DNA from 4 places in the Mesorhizobium sp. Cs1321R2N1 genome. Region 2 is predicted to be linked to each of the others. Evidence: riboswitches for the same ligand, from Rfam matches in the RefSeq annotation. Region 2 holds a riboswitch; each other region holds the start of a gene.
The links. A riboswitch is a leader RNA that binds a small molecule or an ion and turns the genes downstream of it on or off. The one in region 2 is predicted to bind cobalamin.
Positions count from the first base shown of each region.

Region 1: linked by a shared signal. The riboswitch ahead of O7A61_RS14275 (CbtB domain-containing protein) and the one ahead of O7A61_RS17745 (DUF1636 family protein) in region 2 are both predicted to bind cobalamin.
Region 3: linked by a shared signal. The riboswitch ahead of O7A61_RS26195 (aromatic ring-hydroxylating oxygenase subunit alpha) and the one ahead of O7A61_RS17745 (DUF1636 family protein) in region 2 are both predicted to bind cobalamin.
Region 4: linked by a shared signal. The riboswitch ahead of bluB (5,6-dimethylbenzimidazole synthase) and the one ahead of O7A61_RS17745 (DUF1636 family protein) in region 2 are both predicted to bind cobalamin.

Region 1 covers NZ_JAPYKP010000045.1:10,748-16,506, reverse strand. Annotated here, with positions in the region: gene cbiB (adenosylcobinamide-phosphate synthase CbiB) at 1-907, shown strand, start outside; gene cobO (cob(I)yrinic acid a,c-diamide adenosyltransferase) at 904-1,518, opposite strand; gene cobU (bifunctional adenosylcobinamide kinase/adenosylcobinamide-phosphate guanylyltransferase) at 1,520-2,035, opposite strand; gene O7A61_RS14280 (CbtA family protein) at 2,028-2,831, opposite strand; gene O7A61_RS14275 (CbtB domain-containing protein) at 2,847-3,026, opposite strand; cobalamin riboswitch at 3,063-3,259, opposite strand; gene O7A61_RS14270 (aromatic ring-hydroxylating oxygenase subunit alpha) at 3,398-4,567, shown strand; gene O7A61_RS14265 (MFS transporter) at 4,572-5,759, opposite strand, start outside.
Region 2 covers NZ_JAPYKP010000066.1:646-6,404, reverse strand. Annotated here, with positions in the region: gene O7A61_RS17760 (NuoB/complex I 20 kDa subunit family protein) at 1-279, opposite strand, end outside; gene O7A61_RS17755 (NADH-quinone oxidoreductase subunit A) at 270-635, opposite strand; gene O7A61_RS17750 (winged helix-turn-helix domain-containing protein) at 971-2,170, shown strand; cobalamin riboswitch at 2,200-2,406, shown strand; gene O7A61_RS17745 (DUF1636 family protein) at 2,445-2,879, shown strand; gene cobW (cobalamin biosynthesis protein CobW) at 2,876-3,913, shown strand; partial or broken gene O7A61_RS17735 (cobaltochelatase subunit CobN) at 3,932-5,759, shown strand, end outside.
Region 3 covers NZ_JAPYKP010000142.1:8,579-14,337, reverse strand. Annotated here, with positions in the region: gene O7A61_RS26205 (glycosyltransferase family 87 protein) at 1-464, shown strand, start outside; gene O7A61_RS26200 (hybrid-cluster NAD(P)-dependent oxidoreductase) at 583-1,683, opposite strand; gene O7A61_RS26195 (aromatic ring-hydroxylating oxygenase subunit alpha) at 1,749-2,996, opposite strand; cobalamin riboswitch at 3,112-3,314, opposite strand; gene O7A61_RS26190 (DUF680 domain-containing protein) at 3,798-4,004, shown strand; gene O7A61_RS26185 (DUF680 domain-containing protein) at 4,077-4,280, shown strand; gene O7A61_RS26180 (DUF680 domain-containing protein) at 4,347-4,586, shown strand; gene O7A61_RS26175 (ABC transporter ATP-binding protein) at 4,666-5,759, opposite strand, start outside.
Region 4 covers NZ_JAPYKP010000031.1:19,618-25,376, forward strand. Annotated here, with positions in the region: gene O7A61_RS11225 (MFS transporter) at 1-770, opposite strand, end outside; gene O7A61_RS11230 (TetR/AcrR family transcriptional regulator) at 890-1,498, shown strand; gene O7A61_RS11235 (hypothetical protein) at 1,585-2,568, shown strand; partial or broken gene bluB (5,6-dimethylbenzimidazole synthase) at 2,655-3,314, opposite strand; cobalamin riboswitch at 3,415-3,608, opposite strand; gene O7A61_RS11245 (histone deacetylase family protein) at 3,776-4,702, shown strand; gene O7A61_RS11250 (exodeoxyribonuclease VII small subunit) at 4,706-4,957, shown strand; gene O7A61_RS11255 (DUF2277 domain-containing protein) at 5,050-5,316, shown strand; gene O7A61_RS11260 (pirin family protein) at 5,357-5,759, shown strand, end outside.

The sequences.
Region 1 (5,759 bases), on a different contig from region 2:
TCGCGCCATCGGCCATCCGGTGACGTGGTTCGGCAGGCTGATATCCTTTCTCGACTTGAGGCTCAACCGCGCCACTGATCCCGACGCACTGCGTCGCCAACGTGGTGTCCAGGCGCTTTTGGTCATCGTGCTGGTGCCGGCGCTGACAGGTCTTTGCGTGCAGCTCGTTCTGCTCTGGTTCGTCCCCTTGGGATGGATCATTGCCGTCCTTCTGGCAACATCGCTTCTGTCGCAGAAGAGCCTGCATGAACATGTCGAAGCCGTCGCCGACGCGCTCGACAGTGGAGGCCTCGACATGGGCCGCGCCGCCGTCTCGCGGATCGTCGGCCGCGATCCCGAAACGCTGGACCGGGCAGGCGTCTGCCGTGCGGCGATCGAAAGCCTGGCGGAGAATTTTTCCGATGGCATCGTCGCCCCCGCCTTCTGGACCGGCGTTGGCGGGCTGGCCGGCGGCGCCGCCTACAAGGCGGCCAACACCGCCGATTCGATGATCGGCCACCACACCCCACGCCATGAGGCGTTCGGCTGGGCGGCGGCGCGCTTCGACGATTGGATCAACCTGCCGGCATCGCGGCTGACGGCGCTGCTGATCGTGCTCGCTTCCTTCTTGGTCGAGGGCGCCGACCCCCACGGCGGCTGGCAAGCGGTACGGCGCGACGCGAAAAAACACCGCTCGCCCAATGCCGGCTGGCCCGAAGCGGCCATGGCCGGCGCGCTTGGGCTCGCGCTTGCCGGACCACGCAGCTATGGCGGTGTCATGGTCGACGACATCTTCATGGGCGAAGGCGGCCGCCGCGATGTCGACAGCGGCGACATCAGGCGCGCGCTGAAACTCTACCGTGTCGCTGATTTCCTGCTGATTGGCTTGTTCGGCCTGATCGCGGTGATCGCTGTTCTGGTTTTCTAAAACTCGATGCCCTGCTGAGCTTTCACGCCCGCCGAGAAATGATGCTTGGTCAAACCCATCTCGGTGACCAGATCGGCAGCCTCGACCAGCGCTGGCTTGGCGTTGCGGCCGGTGACGACGACATGCAGGTCCTCGCGCCGGCCTTTCAGCGCCACAACCACCTTATCGAGATCGAGATAGTCGTAGCGCAACGCAATGTTGAGCTCGTCGAGCACGACAAGGCTGATCGAGGGATCGTCGATCAATTCCAGCGCCTTGGCCCAGGCGGCCTCGGCAGCGGCGATATCGCGCTTCAGGTCCTGGGTCTCCCAGGTGAAACCCTCACCCATTGCGTGCCAGACGACGCGGTCGCCGAAGGCGGCAAACGCATCCTTCTCGCCGGTATGCCATTTGCCCTTGATGAATTGCACGACGCCGACGCGCTTGCCGTAGCCGAGCATCCGCAGCGCCAGCCCGAAGGCGGCCGTGGTCTTGCCCTTGCCGGGACCGGTGTTGACGATCAGCAACCCCTTCTCGACCGTCTTGCTCGCAACCTCGGCGTCCTGCACCGCCTTGCGCTTGGCCATCTTGGCGCGATGGCGTTCTTCATCCTTGTCGTCGATGTCAGTCATTTCACTTCACCTTGAGCGGTAGCCCCGCCACCATCAGCAGCACCGTGTCGGCAACCGCGGCGACCCGCTGGTTGAGCCGGCCGGCATCGTCACGAAAACGCCGGGCCAGCGCATTGTCGGGCACGATGCCTTGCCCGACCTCGTTCGACACGACGAACCACGGTCCGCGCGGCCGCGACAGCACGTCCGCCAGCCGTCGGCACTCCGCCTCGACGTCGTGACCGGCCAGCATATGATTGGTGAGCCATAGCGTCAGGCAGTCGACAAGCACCGGCTGATCATCCGGCAAAGCCTCCAGCGCTTCGGTAAGGTCGAGCGGCGCGTCGATGGTCGACCAGCCCTCGCCGCGCCGGGAGCGGTGCAGTGCGATGCGCTCATGCATCTCGTCGTCATAGGCTTGCGCCGTGGCGACATACGCCCATGGCGGGGGCAATGCCATCGCCAATGTTTCGGCGTGCGCGCTCTTTCCGGAGCGCGCGCCGCCGATGATGAAAATCAGCTTGCCGCGATCAGGCAAAGCTGTCGCGCAAGCTGGTCGCCGTGCCGGTGAAGCGCCTGCGCACCACGCCCACGACCGCGCCGAGCACCAGCCAGAACACCAGATTGGTCACCGTCACCGCCACCACGAACTGATGGTGCAGGCCTTCCGGGATAGGCGTCTCGAAACTGTCGGGCTGCGGCGCGCCGACGATGTGCGGGGCAACGATCAGCAAGACGGCAAGGATGGTCAATGGCAGCGATCTGCGAAACACGATCAGGCCAAGGCCGATGGCGGTCGCCGCCGCCGTCGCGGTCCACCAGATCTGGCGCGCAAGCAGATCGGCCGCCGGCATCGCCGGCAGTTCCGGCTGCAGGCCAAGGCCTGGTGCCAGCGTGAACACGGCAAAGCCGGCCAGCCCCCAGAACACGCCCTGGCGCCAATTGCCGACGCCGCCGGCAAACTCGGAAACCGCGACCAGGACCAGCGCGAAGCCGATGCCGGTGACGATATTGGCAACCACGCTGAAGGCGAAACGCTCGAAACCGTCGGCCGGCGCCCAGCCTTCGTCTTCCACCGCCGGCGCCATGGCGTCGGCGGTCGCGGGCGCGGCAGAGCTCATCGCATTCCCAGCGGGCGCGACCGTGCTCACCGCATCGTTGCTGGCCGCCGGTGCGGCCGCGTGGTCATGGTGATGGCCGCCGCCGGCCTTTTCGTAGACTTCCGCCTTGAGGATCAGCGGCACGGTCGCATAGGCCTGCATGCAGGCGAGAACGACACCGGCCACAAGCCCCGCGATCGCCGCGACGAACACGACGTTGCGAAACAGATTCATGATGTCAGATCCTCGTTAGTGGCAGGGAAATGCCATCGAGTGGCGATAGTCGTGGGCGGCATTGTGGACCGCATCGATATGCGAGAAACCGACAAAGCCAACGACGAACATGCCGAGCAGCGCCGCGAGCGCGAGCTGCATGAAGCGCGCCTGCGAGGAGACGGAGGCGCCGAGGGAGACGGAAGCGGTAGTCATGTCTTGTCCTTTCGCCCTCCACCCGAGGGCATCGAAGTCAGTTTCCTGTCGCCGGCAGGTCTCCTGGCTCGCGGATAAGCGCCCTTCCCCACCTTCCCGAAGGAAAACCTTCAGTGGCATATGGAGAGGACTACCGCACACAGTTGCGGGGGCAGCCACGACATTGGGCAAAACCTCGCCCGCACCGCATTCCCTCTTGGCTCCAAAAAGGAACCGACGACGTTGGTGACTATAGGGAAATTCGCCGCGCGCGGCAAACCAAATTCCGACAGCCGCCAGCGCAGGAGCGTCGTATCGGCAAGGCCGCTCCCCTCCTGATTGACAAACTTCATGGCCGGGTGTCGGCTGCCAACCCTCACAGGAAGCCAGCCATGCAGCCCGATGCCAGCGAGCGCGAGCCCTATAACGGCCTGACCCGAACCGAGCCGACGCTGCCCTCATCGGCCTATTGGGACCAGGAGACCTATCAGCGTGATCTCGACGCCATCTGGTACAGAAATTGGCTGCTCGTCTGCCGCGAGGCCGACCTTGCCCAGCCTTTGGCATTCCGCACCTTCCGCGTCGGTACGCAGGAAATCCTTGTTCTGCGCGACGACGCCGGCGCGTTGCATGCCTTCCACAACACGTGCCGGCATCGCGGTTCGCAGCTTTGCCAGGAAGGCGAAGGACACCTGAAGGCGCGGCTGATCACCTGCCCGTATCATGCCTGGTCCTATTCGCTGCGTGGCGATCTGGTGCGTGTACCGTCGAAATCGCTGCCCGACGGCTTCGACAAGGCCGACCACCCGCTTTATCGCGTTGCACTCTCGGTGTGGCGGGGCTTCGTCTTCGTCAATCTTGCTGAAGATGCCGCCGGCTCAGCGCTGTCATCCTTCGACCCGGCCTCCGGCGACCTCGGCAACTGGCCGCTGGACACGCTGGTGTCAGGCCATGTGCTGCGCAAGGTGATGAACTGCAACTGGAAGATTTTCTGGGAAAACTTCAACGAGTGCCTGCACTGCCCGGGCGTCCACAAGGACCTGTCGCGGCTGGTGCCGATCTATGGCCGCGGCCTGATGAGCCGGCATGACGATCCCGAATGGACGCGCCATGCCGACAATGATGCGCCGGAATTCTCCGGCGGCCTGCGCGCCGGGGCTGAAACATGGTCGCGTGATGGGCAGACGCATGGGCCGGTTTTCCCCGGCTTGACGCAGGCGGAACGCACCGCCGGCCAGACCTATGCCACCAGCCTGCCCTCGATGTTCATCGTCGGCCATGTCGACTATGTCAGGACCGTGCGGCTGGTGCCGCTCGGTCCCGAACAGACCGAATTGACCGCCGAATGGCTGTTCGCGCCCGAGGCGCTCGCCGCCACCGATATCGACAACATCGTCGCCTTCGGCACACAGGTGCTGGAGGAGGATGCCGCGATCTGCGAGATCAACCAGAAGGGCCTGCGCTCGATGCGTCATACAGCCGGCGTGCTGATGCCCGAGGAATATGAGCTGCACGGCTTCCACAATTGGGTGCGCGAGCGCCATGCTGAGCTTTCGCTCTGATTTTTTAGAGGGATTTAGGCAGGTAGCGCCAGGTCATGAAGCCGCAAAACGCCGCCAGCAGGCCGAGCGTGACGAACACCGATCCCAATCCGAAGAAGGCCAGCACCACCGAATAGACCAGCGGCGGCGTCAATTCGGAAAAGTCGAGATAGGTGCGGTAGACCGCCGCCATCTGCGCGCGTTCATAGGAGCGCACCGAGCGCATGAAGGCGGTCGAGCCCAGCGCGTCGAGCGCGATGGTGAAGAAGGCGCCGCACAACAGGAAGGCGCCGGTCAGCAACGGCTCTGCCGCTCCGACCGTGCCCGCCGCCAGCAGCGACGCCGACATGGCGAAGTAGGCAAACGTCATGGTGCGTCGGCCGCCAAAGCGTTTTCCTGCCTTGCCCCAGAAGATCGCCATGAACAGCAGCGCATTGCCGGCCGAGACCAGCAGGCCGCCCGCCAGTTCACCCTCGCCGGTGATCACCATGAACAGCGGTCCATAGACGAAGAACGTCGTCCAGAAGCAGGACCGGCCGAAGGCGATCAGCCAGGCGAGCCTGAGCCTTGGCTGCGCCACGAAGCGGCCGATGTTGGCGAGCGGATTTGCCGGCCGCGTCTTGCCCGGGCGGATCGACGGGTTGTCGCCCAGCCGGTAGGTCCAGAACAGCGCCAGCAAAGCCATGGCGAAAACCGCCACCGCGCCATGCGCGGCATAGATGCCGAAATGCGCATAAAGGAAAATGCCAAGCGTCGGCCCGCCCGTCCAGGCAACCATCGACCACGCCATGCGCAGCGATTCGGCCTGCATGAAGTCGGTCTTGCGGATGTGGTCCATGATGTAGAGGTTGAGTGTGATCGACAGCGCACTGGCGCCCATGACGCGGCACAGCATGCCGGCGAGTTGTCCAGCGAGCGTGTGGGTGACGAAGAACAGCGAGCCGATGGCGAGCAGGCAGGCGCCTGCCGTGTAGACCCAGCGCCGCGCGAAGCGGCGGATCAGCATCGGCATGAACAAGGTCACCGACAGGCCGAGCATGGATACGACGGTGTAGAGGATCGAGACGATCTGCTCGTTGTGGAGTATCTCGTAGGCCTGGATCGGGATGACGCTCGACACCATGGCGCGGGCGAAGGACTCGACCGCGTAGAGCGAGGCGAAGGTGCGCGCATCCGCGGCCTTGAGGGCCGGAAGCCAGATCGGATGGCGCAC
Region 2 (5,759 bases):
CGCGACACCGAAGCGCTCCGAATCGTAGCGCGGCATCGAGGTGTGGATCATCTCGACCGCGCAGCACGCCAGACCGAAGGTCATGAACATCAGCGAACCGCTGCGCGCCCAGGTGATCAGCGCCTCGGTCGAGGTGACCAGAAAACCCTTGTCGGCAAGCTCGTTGTTGATTTCGAGGAAGAAGGGATCGTCCTCCCCCACCGGCTTGCCGGTGTTGGGATCAATGATACCCTTGGGCTTCGGCGCGACGAGGGTGCCTGAACTGTCGTTCAATCCCATTCCAGCGCTCCTTTTTTCCATTCATAGGCAAAGCCGATGGTCAGCACTGCCAAAAACACCATCATTGACCAGAAACCGAGCATGCCAATCTTCGAGAAGGACACCGCCCAAGGGAAGAGGAAGGCTACTTCCAGGTCGAAGATGATGAACAGGATCGACACCAGGTAGAAGCGGATGTCGAATTTCATGCGGGCGTCGTCGAACGAGTTGAATCCGCATTCATAGGCGGACAGCTTCTCGGGATCCGGGTTGCGGTAGGCTACTAGGAACGGCGCGGCCAGCAGCGCCAGACCGACCACCAGCGCCACGCCAATAAACAGGACGATGGGCAGGTACGAACTGAGGAGTGCGTTCATGCAGCGGCTTTCCGTTGGCGCCAATCCACGTTGATTACAGCACCGGACCTTAATGCGGAAGCGTGACAGTTTAACCGCTGAACCGTTTTAAGGAGCCTATGCTGCAACGCGGCGAGGGTTAGCGCAGCACTTCCAGCGAAGCAAGTCAAACCTTGTTCAAAACACCGAGCTGGACGGCAATCCGGGAGAAACTGGTCCCATACGCTCCTGTTTGATTTCCTTCGCACTTTACTCCACTTTTTTCTCCTGACACGGTTGCCGCCAAAACCCTGCTAGCATGGGCTGGAATCACGCCTTGCAACGACGCCAGACAGGTCCATCAGGGACGCATCCGCATGAAGGAAAAGATCTCGCTTGCCGCCGCCCGGCGCATTGCGCTTGCCGCTCAAGGATTTCTCGATCCCCGCCCAGCCGGCACGCCCGACCGCCGCCATTTCGCCCGCGTTCTGTCCCGCACCGGCCTGCTGCAGATCGATTCCGTCAGTGCGGTGGTTCGTGCCCATTACATGCCGCTCTATTCGCGTCTTGGCCCCTATCCCCTCGCTTTGCTCGACAACGCCGCCGTGACCCGCAAGCGCACGGTCTTCGAATACTGGGCGCATGAGGCCTCGTTCCTGCCGGTCGAAACCTACCCGCTGATGCGCTGGCGCATGCAGCGCGCCGAGCAAGGCGATGAAATGTATCTGGGGCTGGCCAAATGGGGCCGCGAGCACGCCGCCTACATAGAAGAGATCTACCGCGAGGTCGTCCAGCGCGGCCCGGTCGCCGCTTCCGCGCTGGAGGGCCAGAAAGGCTCCGGCGGCTGGTGGGGCTGGAGCCACGCCAAGCATGCCTTCGAATGGCTGTTCTGGGCCGGGCGCATCACCACGGCGCACCGGCGCGGCTTCGAGCGCTTTTACGACCTGCCAGAGCGCGTGCTGCCGCAGGCGATTCTCGACCTGCCAGTACCGGGCGCCGAGGATGCACATCGTGAATTGCTGCGCATCTCCGCCCGCGCCCACGGCATCGCGACATCGGGCGACCTGCGCGACTATTTTCGACTCTCCCCCGCCGACATGAAAGGCCGGCTGGAGGAATTGGTCGAACTCGGCGAGTTGCTGCCGGTCCGCGTCGAGGGCTGGGACAAGCCGGCTTACCTCTATAGGGACGCGCGATTGCCACGCAAGATCGAGGCCCGCGCCCTGCTGGCGCCGTTCGACCCCGTTGTCTTCGAGCGCTCGCGCTCAGAGCGGCTGTTCAATTTTCACTACCGGATCGAGATCTACACGCCGGCCGACAAGCGCCAATACGGCTATTATGTCCTGCCCTTCTTGCTCGGCGACAGGATCGTGGCGCGCGTCGACCTCAAGGCAGACCGGCCGGCAAGTGTCCTGCGTGCTCATGCTGCTTACGCCGAGCCCGGCGCACCGCCCGATACCGCCGCTCAGCTTTTCGAGGAATTGAAGCAGATGCAGGGCTGGCTTGGCCTCGAACGCATCGAAGTGACGCCTGCCGGCGACCTGGGCCCGGCGCTGTCCGACATCGCGGTGTCGTAAGCTCGCGTTGACACCGCTGCCCGCAAGAGCCTAAATCGGATCCAGACGGTCTCCTCTCGGCAAAGGGAGGAGCCAAGAGGGAATGCGGTGCGGGATTGAAAATCCCAAATCCGCGGCTGTCCCCGCAACTGTGAGCGAAGAGCCAAGGCCGAAAGCCACTGGGATTGTCCCGGGAAGGCGGCTACCCAAGGCGATGACCCGCGAGCCAGGAGACCTGCCGTCTGGAATGCTAGTATCCGATCGCCCGGCGGGTTTTCCGGGCAAGGAGCCTGATTTGGATCGCGACAGCAGTTTTTCGGCTGAAACAACGGACATTTCGTCCGGCGAGGATGATTCCCTGGCCAGTATCACTGTCATCGTCTGCGCCTCCTGTCGCGACGAGAGCGGCTCGGACGCCCATCCCCGGGCCGGCGAACTTTTGGCCGAAGATACGCGCCAAGCCGCCTCGGGCGACAACATCCGCATCCGCACCGTCGAATGCCTCGGCAATTGCAAACGCCGACTGAGCGCCGCGATCCTGCGTGACGGCTGCTGGAGCTATGTTTTCGGCGATCTGACCACGACCAGCGGCGCCGATCTCGTCACCGGCGCGAAACTCTTCGCCACCTCCAGCGACGGCCTCATTCCCTGGCGGGGCCGGCCCGACAGCCTCAAGCGCGGCCTCGTTGCCCGCATCCCTCCCCCCGACATGCTGAAAGACTTGATATGACCGCATCCGTTTCCCGCGTTCCCTGCACCGTCGTCACCGGCTTCCTCGGCGCCGGCAAGACGACCCTTGTCCGCCATCTCCTGGAAAACGCCGGCGGCAAGCGTATCGCGATCATTGTCAACGAGTTCGGCGACATCGGCATCGACGGCGAGATCCTCAAGGGCTGCGGCATCGACACCTGCCCCGAGGAAAACATCGTCGAGCTGGCCAATGGCTGCATCTGCTGCACCGTCGCCGACGATTTCGTGCCGGCGCTCGACCAGATCCTGTCGCTGACGCCGAAGGTCGACCATATCCTGATCGAAACCTCGGGCCTCGCTTTGCCCAAGCCGCTGGTCCAGGCCTTCCAGTGGCCGACAGTGAAGAGCCGGGTAACCGTCGATGGCGTCATCGCCGTGGTCGACGGTCCCGCACTTGCCGAAGGCCGCGTCGCCAACGACATGGACGCCCTGCAGGCGCAGCGCGCCGGGGATGAAAGCCTCGACCATGATGATCCTGTCGAGGAGGTGTTCGAGGATCAGATCGCCTGCGCCGACCTGATCATCCTGTCGAAGAGCGACCTGATGGACGCCGAGGGCTCAGCCCGCGCCCATGCCATCATTGGCGAACACTCCGCCCGCGCCGTAAAGATCGTGCCGACGTCTCATGGCAAGGTCGATCCCTCGGTGCTGCTCGGGCTTGGTCTCGCCGTCGAGGACGACATCGAGAACCGCAAATCCCATCACGACGGCGCATTCGACCACGAGCATGATGACTTCGACACGTTCATCGTCGACATCCCATCGATCGCCAATCCGGACGAACTGGCAAAACGCGTCGCCGCCGCCGCCGAACAGGAAAACGTGCTGCGGGTGAAAGGCTTCGTCGAGGTCGGTGGCAAGCCGATGCGGCTCCTGCTGCAGGCCGTCGGCCCGCGCGTCAATCATTACTACGACCGGGCCTGGACCGCCGGGGACGACCGCCGCTCGCGCCTCGTCGTCATCGGCCTCAAGGGGCTGAACCGTCCGGCGATCGAACGTATCCTCGCCGGCTGATTTCAGGCACGGGCCGCGATGCACATCCTCACCACGACCTCCGCCTCGCTCGACGACCTCGCCGAGCCTGTCGATCTCCGGCAGGCGCCGGCGGATATCGTTGCCTTGTCCTTCACCGACAGCGATCTCGCCGGACTGGCGGCGGCATGGAAGGCCGACGCCGATCGCCTGCCGTCGATGCGGCTCGCCGCACTGCGCGACCTGCGCCATCCCATGTCCGTGGATCTCTGGATCGACAGCGTCGCCAGCCATGCCAAGGTGATCCTGGTGCGCATCCTCGGCGGCTACGACTGGTGGCGCTATGGCTGCGACCAACTCGCGGCAATCGCCCGCGAGCGCGGCATAAGACTGGCGCTGCTTCCGGGTGAAAGCCATGACGAGGATCTCAGGCTGATCGAAGCCTCGACGCTGCCGCGCGCCGAACTCGACGGCCTGCTCGGCTATTTCCGCGAGGGCGGCCCGGCCAATATGAGCGCCCTGGTGCACAGGCTGGCAGGCCTGGCTGGACAAGATATGCCCGTCGCCAGTCCGGTCAGCGTGCCGAAAGCTGGTTACTATCAATCTGGATTGGGGGTCGCAGAACAGCCGGACCTTTCAAATGCCAGCACTCCCATCATCCCGATTCTCTTCTACCGATCGATGCTGCTTGCAGCCGATGTCGCCCCGATCGATGCGCTGGCCGAGGCTTTACACTCCCAGGGACTGGCACCGGTCCCGATCTTCGTTTCCAGTCTCAAGGATCCGGTGTCCCTGGCGTTCGTCGAAAATACCATCGCATCGCTGAAACCCGCCGCCATCATCACCGCGACCGCTTTCGCTTCTGGCGCCGAGCCCGGCGTGGAAACCCCGTTCGACCGCGCCGGCGTGCCTGTCTTCCAGGTCATCGTCGGCACCACGCGCCGCGACGTGTGGGAAAACAATCAGCGGGGACTGGCGCCCGCCGACCTTGCCATGCATGTCGTGCTGCCCGAACTCGATGGCCGCATCCTTGCCGGCGCCATCTCTTTCAAGAGCGAGAGCGATGTCGACCCGGCGCTGGGCCACCGCGCCTTGGCCAACCGGCCGGAAATGGATCGTGTTGAGCAAGTGGCTAGGCGCGTAGCGGCCTTCATCCGTCTGCAGCAGACCCCGCGCGCCGAACGCAAGCTGGCGATCCTCATTCCCGATTACCCCAGCGCCCCTGGCCGCACCGGCTATGCGGTCGGGCTGGATGTGCCGTCCAGCGTGATCGCCATGCTGCGGGACTTTAAGCAACAAGGATATGCCGTTGAAGGGATTCCACAAACGCCGCGTGAATTGCTGGATTTGTTGGCGCGCGGCGACGATGGGCTGAGGCTGGACGACTATCACTCCTTTTCGACAGAGTTGCTGGCAACGGCAATTGCTGCGGTAGAGGCTGTTTGGGGCGGAGCGGAAGATGAGACAGGTCTTCGCGAGGCGCCCCCCTCTGTCCTGCCGGACATCTCCCCCTCAAGGGGGGAGATCGAGCCCTCATCACCGTTTTCGCCAATCCCCACTGTCGCAGAGGCGAGCGGAGCCCCGAAGCTGCCAATCTCCCCCCTAGAGGGGGAGATGTCCGGCAGGACAGAGGGGGGCGCCTCGCGAAGACCTTCGCTGTCAGGCAAAAAACACTTCGCCTTCCGCGCCGCGCATTTCGGCAACATCACCGTCGCACTCGCCCCCGACCGCGGCCATTCCGCGGACCGCCGCGCCGACTACCACGACCCGACACTGCCTCCGCGCCACGCTTTGATCGCGTTCGGCCTGTGGCTGCGCAAATCGCTCGGCGTCCACGCTGTCATCCATGTCGGCGCCCACGGCACGCTGGAATGGCTGCCCGGCAAGA
Region 3 (5,759 bases), on a different contig from region 2:
CGCCCTATCCGCAACCCTACCAGGCCAATGCCGCAACCATGTTCTTCCTGGCGCGCGCATGCGGCGCCGGACTGACGGTGGCCTATGTGATGCAAGCCGTTGCGACCATTGCCGCAATCTGTGCCTCCATCTGGGTCTGGTTGCCTTGGCGGCAGGTCGAGCACGGCGAAAGAGTGGTCCTCACCGCCGTGCTGGCAACGGTCGCGACGCCGTACGGCTACAGCTACGACACGGTCGGTCTTGCCGTCGCCGTGGCCTACCTTTTTTCGACGCGCGCCAACATGCCCCGGATTTTCCTGGCGCTCGTCTGGCTCTACCCTGCCATCGCCCATCTGGTGAACGGTATCGGGCTTGGCATCGGCGTATTGGTGCCCTTGTCCCTGTCGGCATGGATGCTTGCCGACATAAGAGCCCGCGAACGCGAGACCTCGATGATGGCTGACAGCCGGACATCATCGTCATAGAGGAACGACTGCCGCGATTGTGCCCTCGGCTCTTTTTCGTAGGGTGTGCATTTTGAGGCCGATCCGACCGTGCCGGCAAGGCGCGGACCATTCCCGGATCAGTCGAAGGCCGGGCGGATCAAGCCTCGATTTCCAATGCCGACAGTGGCTTTGAACAGCAGGCCAGGATGAAGCCATCGTCGATCTCGTGATCGAGGATGCCGCCATTGTGGCTCATCTCGACGCTGCCGGAGACTTTCTTCACCTTGCAGGTTCCGCACAGGCCGAATTCGCAGGCCGCCGGTATCCGCACGCCCGAAGCACGCGCCGTCTGCAACACGGTCTGGCCGGCGACACAGTCGGCGTCGACGTCCGAAAGCGCGAAGCGGATCGGCGTTGCGGCTTCGACGGGGACAGCCACACCGTCCTGCGCCGGCGCCGCGAATGGCACCGGGATTTCCTCAACGGTCGGCGCGGCAAAGCTCTCCTGATGGTACTTTGCCATGTCGAAGCCGGCGGCTTCGAGCATGCCGCGCACGGCGCGCATGAAGGGGTCGGGGCCGCAGCAGAAGATTTCGCGTTCGCGGAAATCCGGCGCCAGCAGCGGCAGCCGGATAGCGTCGATGCGGCCCATATGGCCATACCAGCCCTCGCGGCTCGACCGTTCCTCGATCATGAAGCCGAGCGACAGGCCCGGCATGTGGCCGCCGAGCAGCTCCAGCTCCTTGCGGAAGATGATCTCTTCCGGGCGCCGCGCGCAGTTGACGAAGCCGACATCGGTCCATGGCGCGCAGTCGTTCAGCCAGCGCAGCATCGACATCATCGGCGTCACGCCGGATCCGGCCGAGATGAACAGATATTTCGCCGCCGGATGGCTGTGCAGTGAAAAGTCGCCGCCTGGTCCATAGGCCTTGACGTGCGAGCCCGGCGCCAGGTGATCGAACATCCAGCGTGTGCCGATGCTGCCCACCTGCGCCTTCACCGTCACCGCGATCGAGAATGGCCGCGACGGTGACGATGACAGCGTATAGGTGCGCATCAGCGGCCCGTCCGGTGTCGGCAATTCCAGCGTCACGAACTGGCCCGGCTTGTAGCGGAACCAGGTCTGGTTGTCGGACCGGAAGGTGAAGGTCTTCACGTCGGGCGCCTCGTCGGTGACGCCGGTCACTTCCAGCACCTGCAACCTGTCGTTCCAGGGCGCCATCTGGTCGAGATGGCGATAGAGGCCGAGATCCGTCATCGCATTCATCCTCTTGTCCCTTTTGTTCCGCGCATGTCCAAAACCGCCGTCTCTAGCGATATGCCTTAGGCAACGCTGCGCAGGGCCGGCCGGCCGCCTTCGGCAAGCCGTGGCCCGATGAAGGATGCGTACCACTCGACGAACTGGATCACGCCGCCCTCATGCATCTCCGAATAGGGGCCTGGCTCGTAGGCCGGCGACAGGATGCCGAAGGCGTTTTCCTCGACGATGCGGCGATCCTGGTCGTTGGTCTCGGTCCAGACATGGGTGAGTTCTGCGAGATCGTAATCGACGCCCTCGACCGCATCCTTGTGCACCAGCCATTTGGTCGTCACCGCCGTTTCCGTGGCGCTGATCGGCAGCACTCGGAAGGTGACGGCGTGGTCGCCCAGGATGTGGTTCCAGGTCGTCGGATAGTGGTAAAGCAGCAACGAACCGATGCGGTTGGTTGAAACGCTGTCGGAAAGATTCCTCTCGACCGCGCGCTTTCCCGTCATCGTGTAGCTGACGGCATCGCGCAGCAGCGGCGCGCGGGTCGCGCGATACTGGCCGGCCGGATCGATGCGGAACTTGCTCGGCAGGCCGGCCGCTTCGCATTTCGCCCAGTGCGCCAGCATCTCCGGGTCGCTGTCGGCGCCTTGGACGCCCGTCACCGTCGGTGCTTCCGGGAAGGTCTTGCAGAGTTCGGGATGGTTGCCGGCGCAATGATAGCATTCGCGGTTGTTCTCCCAGACCAGCTTCCAGTTGCCCTTCTCGATGATGGTGCTCTCGAAGGCGACTTTTGCCTCACGCAGCCGGTGCGGCAAAAGGTAGGGCTCGATCATCGCCCGCATCGGCGCGAAGTCGGCTGGCTCCTTGGCCAGGCAGATGAAGACATGGCCGGCGACGCTTTCGCAGGCGACCGGCTTCAGGCCGAACTGGCTCTTGTCGAACCCATCGGCCATCTGGCGGGCGAACAGCAGCCGGCCGTCGAGCTCGTAGGTCCATTGGTGATAGGGACAGACCAGCTTGGCGGCCGTGCCCTTGTCGGAATTGCAGACGCGGCTGCCGCGATGGCGGCAGGAATTGTGGAAGGCGTTGATCTTGCCCTGCTGATCGCGCACCAGCACGACCGGATAATCGCCGATCTGCATGGTGATGAAGCTGCCCGGCTTGGGCAATTCGCAATCATGGCCGATGAACAGCCAGTCGCGATACCAGATCAACTCCATGTCGAGCTTGAAGTAGTCCGGGTCGGTGTAAAAGGGCTGTTCCAGCGAAAAGCCTTGTCTGCGGCTGTTCAAGAGCCTCAGCATGTCGTTGCGCGCGTCCATGTCCTGTCCTCAGTTTCAAGGACTGAACTGGTGGTGATTGAGGAAGGACTGGGCGCAGATCGGCGAAAAGCCGGACAGACACCATCCGCCTCTTGACCGCCCACCGCGATCAGTCGAGTTCTAGCGATCTCGGGCTGGTTTCCGGGCTCTGGAGTTGTCCCTTGCGGACCATCGCGACACCTTCCCAGGCTTTCGCCCAGTGGTCTCCCGTTGCGACTTGAACTCCACCACCGTTGCGGGGGCAGCGCCGGAATCTGACCGGCTTCCCAATTCTCCGCTCCGTCGTCACGCAGCGGCACCTGAGATGCCTGATCTAACCACGACAGACTTTGCGACATCGGCATGAAAGCGACATCGCATCCATGCGGCGCGACACGCATGCTGGATCGTCATGACAGGCTTGTAGCCGATTGGAATCGCCTTCTGTCGCCAAGCCGCGCCGACCCCTTTGCCGGCAGCAAATAGGTTAACAGTTTCAAAAAGTGACTATTAGAGGAGGCTAAAATCGAACCGAACGGTTCGTTTCTGTTGACGGTGCGTGCAAGACGCTGTGAACGCCGAGCCTCCGACACAGTTGGTGATCAGGACGCTGTTTTAACGTAACTAACTGATATCACAAGATAAAATAAGAGATGCGGAAGGCGCTGGTACAATTTCAAGTGGTGGAGTCATGGTCCACGCTGAACAACTTCGTGATTGGAAACGGCAAGGGTGCTCTCCCACATCGGGGCTGTCCGAACGACGCGATTTAATCCCAAGACACGCCGCTAGACGGACGGAAAAATACTGGAGTACCAAAAAATGAAAAAGATCATTCTCACTGCCGCCGCCCTTCTGGCTGTTTCCGGCAGCGCCTTCGCTGGTAGCGACAATTACGGTTCGAACGGCGCCAACCAGCCTGCTGCCGCGGTGGACAGTTCGTACACCGCTTCCACCTCCACCAAGACGTCGGAGCCTGTTGCTCAGACGCCTGCTCAGGGCAGCGATCGCAACCTCTTCGGCCGCTAACGGCCTGTCCCCACGGATTGGCGGGCTTGCCCGCCGATCCGGCGGAATTCAAGAAATTCAGGAGTACCTAAAATGAACAAGATCCTTATTGCCGCCGCCGCCGTTCTGGCCATTTCCGGCAGCGCTTTTGCCAGCGACAACTATGGCTCCAACGGTGCCAACCAGCCTGCCGCCGCGGTGGACAACTCGTACACCGCGTCGGTCGACAAGTCGGCTCCTGCCAGCCAGGAGCCCGTCCAGCACGGCGCCGATCGCAACCTGTTCGGCAACAACTAACATCTCTTCAAGCAAGGACGGCGCGCTCAGCCCGCCCCTTGAATTCGAAAAAATCGGAGTACCAAAATGAAAAAGATTGTTCTTACCGCCGCCGCTCTTCTGATTGCCGCTGGCAGCGCCTATGCCGGCAACGACAACGTTGGCGGCACCGACATCAACAAGCAGGCGACCGTCAACGTCGACACCTCGCATACGGGCTCGATCCGCAAGAGCGAATCGCCTGTCTACAAGCTGCTCAATTCGTCGGGCGACGTACAGAAGTCCGCCCCTCAGGGCGCAGACCGCAACCTCTTCGGCAACAACTAACCAGCCGTGGTAATATACAAAAGAGAGCGGCGGGCTTGCCCGCCGCTCTCTTTTTGCGTTGTCGAGACAGCTTGTGGTCTCAGGCGGCTTTTGCTTCCGCTTCCTGCAGGGCGAACGACCGTCCATCCGCATCGAAGATATGAAGATCTCCGGCATTGGCGGTCAGCCGCAGCGTCGAGCCGCGCTTGACCTCGACATTGCCCGGCAACTTGGTCACCAGCGGCAGGTCGGCACGGCCGATGTCGATATAGACCAGCTGAACCTCACCGAGCTGCTCGAGATAATCGACCGTCCCCTCGAACAGATAATCGCTGCCACTGGCGATCGCGAGATCTTCCGGCCGCACGCCGAAGCTGACCGCCGCTCCTTTTGCCGAAGCAGGCGTCGCGATCGGTACCGTCGCCTTGCGGCCGCCGACATGACTGACGATGGTCGGATTGCCCGTCTTGTCGACCGCCGCCGGCAGGATATTCATGGCCGGTGAGCCGATGAACTGGGCGACGAAGAGGTTGCCGGGGCTCTTGTAGAGCTCCATCGGCGTGCCGACCTGCTCGATGTGGCCATCCTTCAGCACGACGATGCGGTCGGCCAGCGTCATCGCCTCGACCTGGTCGTGCGTGACATAGATCATAGTCGTGTTGGGCATCGATTCCTTGAGCTTGGCGATCTCGATGCGCGTGGCGACGCGCAGCGCCGCGTCAAGGTTCGACAGCGGTTCGTCGAACAGGAACACTTTCGGATTGCGCACGATGGCGCGGCCGATGGCGACACGCTGGCGCTGGCCGCCCGACATCGCCTTGGGCAGGCGGTCGAGATATTTGGTCAACTGCAGGATCTCGGCCGCCTGCCGTACCCGCTTGTCGATCTCGGCCTTGCTTTCCTTGCCGATCTTCATCGAGAAGGCCATGTTGTCGTAGACGGTCATGTGCGGATAGAGCGCATAGGACTGGAACACCATGGCGATGCCGCGCTTCGACGGCGGCACGTCGTTGACCACCTGACCGTCGATCCTGAGTTCACCCGAGGTGATTTCCTCAAGCCCGGCGATCGAGCGCAGCAAGGTCGACTTGCCGCAGCCCGACGGGCCGACGAAGACGATGAATTCACCCGATTTGATGTCGAGGTCGATGCCGTGGAGAATATTGAGATTGCCGTAGGACTTCTTCACTTGTC
Region 4 (5,759 bases), on a different contig from region 2:
AGCGCATAGACGCCGATGACGAGACTTGCGGCGCCTGGCTGGCCGAGTTCCTTGGTGATCGCCACCGTGCTCACCTCCGTCGTCGCGAAAGTCGCGCCGATGAAGATCATGGCGAAGGTGATGATTTGAACCGGCCCCAGGCGGATAGCCGAGCCGGTTGAGCCATGGTCCACCGGTCGCACCTGCGGTTCGGTCGAACGCTGCAGGATGAAGGCTGTCGAGCCCAGGGCCAGGAACAGCGTGCTGACGAGCACGCCCGCTTCCGGGAACAGCGCGGCGCTGAGACCAACCGACAGCGATGCGCCGGCGATGTAGACCAGTTCGTCGGCCGCCGACTCGAAGGCGAAGGCGGTGTTCATCTCGGGCCGGCCCCGGAAAATCTCGGTCCAGCGCGCGCGTACCATGGCCGGCATGCTTGGCATCGCCGCGGCCAGCAATGCCGACACGAATAGCGTCCATACCGGCCAGTCCTGATTGGCCGATGCGATCAGGGCCGCGAATGCGAGCACGGAGATGATGGTGGTGGGGACGACAACCCGCGTCTGGCCGAGGCGGTCGACCAACCTCGATATTTGCGGCGCCAGGAAAGCATTGGCCAAGGCGAACGTCGCCGAAACCGCACCCGCCAGCCAGTATTCGCCACGCGTCTGCGACAGCATCGCCACGATGCCGATCGGCGCCATGGCGATCGGCAGGCGCGCCATGAAGCCGGCGGCGGCAAAGCCCCTGGCGCCAGGAGCGCGAAAGATTTCCGAGTAGGGGTTTTGCATGATCCTGTTCCTCGACAAGGGGCGATTCGACAATTACATACGAGACGTATAAGTGTTAGATAGACCATACGTCGCGTATGTCAATTGGCATACGGAGCGTATGTAGATAAGGCCAGAGCATGCACCGACCCCGCAAGGAGATGATCGCCGAGACGCGTGCCAAGCTGATCGCCGCGGCGCGCCAAGCCTTTGGCACCATCGGTTATGCCGAAGCGTCGATGGACGATTTCACGGCATCGGCCGGACTGACGCGCGGCGCCCTCTATCATCACTTCGGCGACAAGAAGGGACTGCTGCAGGCGGTTATCGCGCAAATTGATGCGGAAATGGCCGCGCGGGTGAATGAGGTCGCGTCGAGGGCGCCGACCCGCTGGCAGCATTTCGTCGACGAATGCACGACCTACATCGAAATGGCGCTGGAGCCGGAAATCCAGCGCATCATGTTCCGGGACGGTCCGGCCGTGCTGGGCGACCCGGCACAGTGGTCGAATGCCAATGCCTGCGTCGGTTCAATGACCGATCATCTGACCGCGCTGCAACAGGACGGGGTGGTCGTGCCGGGCCTCGATCCCGAGACCGCGGCGCGGCTGATCAACGGGGCGAGCAGCCAGGCCGCGCAGCGGATCGCCAACTCGAACGATCCCGAAGCGACGTCGAGGAAGGTGGTGGCAGCGTTCAAGCAATTGCTCGAAGGCCTGCTCGAGAAGCCGGAGGCGCGGCCAAACTGACCCGCAATCGGGCTCCGCCACCGCTCGCAATTGACAATAGACGGTTTGGGCGCATCCTCCACAGCCACCTCTGGGGGATTCGGGGTATGTGGGATTTCGATATCGGCAGGTCGGTGTCCATCATGATGCGGACCTGGCCTTTCATCGTCTTTCGTATGATCGTCTATTTCGGCATCACGCTGGCCTATATCATGGCCACCGGCACCGGTGCCTCGGTCGGCTATGGCGTCGGCCATATCTCCACCGATCCCGACGGGCCGTTGTCCTTTGCCATGTGGGGCGGGATTGTCGGTTTCGGCCTCGTCTCGATCGCTGTCTACTGGATTCGCGAATACATCCTCTACGTCGTCAAGGCAGGCCATATCGCCGTCATGGTGCATCTGATCGACGGCCACGACGTACCCGACGGCCAGAACCAGATCGCCTATGCGAAAGGGGTTGTGACCGAGCGTTTTGCCGAGGCGAACATCCTTTTCGTCGTCGACCAGCTGGTCAAGGGCGCCATCCGCGCCATCACCGGCCTGCTGGGCGGCATCGCGGCTTTCCTGCCCATTCCGGGCCTGAGCGGCCTGGTCTCGTTCCTCAACACGGTGATCCGCCTGTCGCTGACCTATGTCGACGAGATCATTCTCGGCTACAACATCCGCATCAATTCGTCCTCGCCCTTCGAGACCGCGCGGCAAGGCGTTGTGCTCTACGCCCAGAACGGCAAGATCATGCTCAAGAACGCCGTCTGGCTGGCCGTGATCATGTGGGGGGTCTCCTTCGTCATCTTCCTGCTGATGCTGGCCCCGGCAGCCGCCATTCTTTACGTCATGCCAGGACAGCTCGCCGGTTGGGCCTTCGTTCTGGCCATCGTCTTTGCCTGGGCCTTTAAGGCGGCGTTCATCGAGCCGTTCGCCATCGCCTGCCTGATGCAGGTCTATTTCAAGACCATCGAGGGTCAGGTGCCCGATGCCGCCTGGGACGCCAGGCTGGCCGATGCCTCGTCGAAGTTCCGGGAACTCAAGCGCAAGGCGCTCTCCACCTTCGACGGTTCGCGCTGGGGCACGGCCGGCGCGACACGCTGATCGGTTGGGCTGGCGGGCCCACCGGCAACAGTGCTGAAGCGGGCCACTGTCGATTTGAGCGGCGCTTCGCCTTGCCCACAAAAAGTCTCGCTCATGATCAGGTCGGGCAACGGCAGCCGTCGGCCCCAGCCATGCGTTTCGAGATCCGGTTTTGGCGCGAACTCCGAGACACGGCCGACGCAGAGATAGGCGATCGGCGTCACGTGATCGGGGATGGACAGCAGGCTCTTCAGCGCTTGCGCCTCGATGATGCTGACCCAGCCGACGCCGACTCCCTCGGCGCGTGCCGCCAGCCAAAAATTCTGCACCGCGCAGACCGTGCTGTAGAGATCCATTTCCGGATTGTGCCAGCGTCCCAGCGGCGAGGCTTTCGAGCGCTCGCGGTCGCAGGTGATGCAGATGTTCAATGCGCTTTCGCAGATGCCTTCGAGCTTGAGCTTGCGGTAAAGCGCCCGCCGGTCCGCCTCGATTGCCGGCAGTTCCTGTTCGCGCGCCGCCAAGAACAGATCGCGCACCTCCGCCCGTCGCGCGGCATCGCGGATGACGATGAAATTCCAAGGCTGCATGAAGCCGACTGACGGCGCGTGATGGGCGGCGAGCAAAAGCCGCGCCAGCACCTCGTCGTCGATCGCTTCCGATGTAAAATGGCTGCGGACGTCGCGCCGCGTGAACATGGCGCGGTAAACCGCGTCGCGCGCGATCTGATCAAATCCATCGGCCGTTGGAGCGGTCATAGCTTCCGGCATCGCTTGTCCCCTTGCGATTGCAGCAGTTCAAATTCTCAGAGCGTACTTGTGCGTCCAGGAGGGCGCACGTCGCTCTGATATCATCCGCCTGACCATGCGGATGACGATGCCTGCCAGGCCGGTCTTCTGGCTCGGGATCAACCCACGTCCGGTGCCTTCCCGTCATCGACAGTGGCATTTACCGGCGCGGTCCCCCTCACAGCGTTGGGCACGCCACGGCATCAAACCGTGTTCCCGATTCTCCCGCCAGAGCATTTGCTCCCAAGTGGAATCACTTGGCGTCGCAGAAATGCGGCTAAAACAAACCTCCGGCAGGCACCAGGCAGTGGCGGCGACCTTACGCCGAAGCGCCGGCGACGCCAATGCCCGCAGCGACATGAATGGACGCAGGCGTGATTTTCCCCAGCGATCAAGCCGCAACGCATGGCCATCACGGCGCCGGGGCACTAGATAAGGGGGACATGGCCACTCGTCTCTACACGCACCCGATCTTCCTCGAACACATCACCCCGCCAGGTCACCCCGAGCGGCCCGACCGCTTGCGCGCCATCGAGCGCGTGCTCGACGACGAAGCTTTTGCCGCGCTTGACCGCGCCGAGGCACCGCAAGGCGACGAGGCGACCATCCTCTATGCGCATCCCGCCGATTTCGTCGCGCGCGTGCGTGCCGCCATTCCCGCTGAAGGCCTCGCCCGCATCGACGCCGACACCACCGCCAGCCCGAAGAGCTGGCAGGCGGTGATCACCGCGATCGGCGCCGCCAATGCCGCCGTCGACGACGTCTTTGCGGGCCGCGCCGACAATGTCTTCGTCGCGGCTCGTCCGCCCGGCCACCATGCCGAAAAGACCACGGCCATGGGCTTCTGCTTCTTCAACACTGCGGCTATCGCTGCCCGCTATGCGCAGAAGAAGCATGGTGCGGAGCGTGTCGCCGTCGTCGATTGGGACGTGCACCACGGCAACGGCACGCAGGATATTTTCTGGGACGATCCCTCGGTGCTCTATTGCTCGACGCACCAGATGCCGCTCTATCCCGGCACCGGCGCGAAGAACGAGACCGGCGCCGGCAATATCGTCAACGCGCCGCTGGCGCCGCAGACCGGCAGCGAGGTTTTTCGCGATGCTTTCCTGTCGCGCGTGCTCCCGGCACTCGACAATTTCGCGCCCGATTTGATCATCGTTTCGGCCGGCTTCGACGCGCACCATCGCGACCCGCTGGCGGAGATCAATCTTACCGAGGACGATTTCGACTGGGCGACCGGCCAACTGATGCAGCGCGCCGCACGCCATAGCGGCAACCGGCTCGTCAGCGTGCTCGAGGGCGGCTACGATCTGCAGGGATTGGCATTTTCGGTCGGCGCCCATGTCGGGCGACTGATGAAAGGATGAATGATGACTGGTGAGATCAACGAAGACGTCAAGGCGATGAGCTTCGAGCAGGCACTCGACGCGCTGGAGAAGATCGTCGATGATCTGGAGCGTGGCGACGTGCCGCTCGACCAGTCGATCCGGATCTACGAACGCGGCGAGGCGCTGAAGGTGCATTGCGACCGGTTGCTGAAGGCCGCCGAGGACAAGGTCGAGAAGATCAGGCTGTCGCGCGACGGCAAGCCGGTTGGAACCGAGCCGCTCGACGCGGACTGAGGTCCGGAGCAGGCTTACCGACTTTTGGACACGATCATGATTGAGGATACAACTCGTCCCGATTGAAACGGACAAGAGGAGATACGGAAGCGATGTGCAGAAACATCAAGACCCTGTTCAATTTTGATCCGCCGGCAACCAATGACGAAGTCCGCGACGCGGCACTCCAGTTTGTCCGCAAGCTCAGCGGAACGACGCGACCGTCGAAACAGAACCAGCATGCGTTCGATCATGCGGTCGAAGCCATCGCGGCATCCGCACGCGAATTGCTTGATTCCCTGGAAACCCACCAGCATCCGCGCAATCGCGAAGAGGTGGCAGCCAAACTGAGAGCAAAGGCGGCGATCCGGTTCGCCTGACATGTCCAAAGCGGCCACCGAGCGCTGACCAGGAGAGTTCATGAGCTTCTTCCCGGGGGAAGACCCTGAGGCCGGCGATGCCTTCGCCAGCGACCAGATCGAACTGATGGTCATCCCCAACGCCAAGGATATTGGCGGCTTCGAGGTGCGCCGCGCCTTGCCGACCGCCAAGAGAAGGCTGGTCGGGCCGTTCATTTTCTTCGATCGCATGGGCCCCGCGATCATGCGCGCCGGCCAGGCGCTCGATGTTCGTCCGCACCCGCATATCGGCCTGTCGACAGTGACCTATCTGTTCGATGGTAAGATCAGGCATCGCGATTCGCTCGGCACCGAAATGGTGATCGAGCCCGGCGACGTGAACCTGATGACCGCGGGCCGTGGCATCGTCCACTCCGAGCGCACGCCGCAGGAATTGCGCGGCGCGCCGATGTCGATCTCCGGCC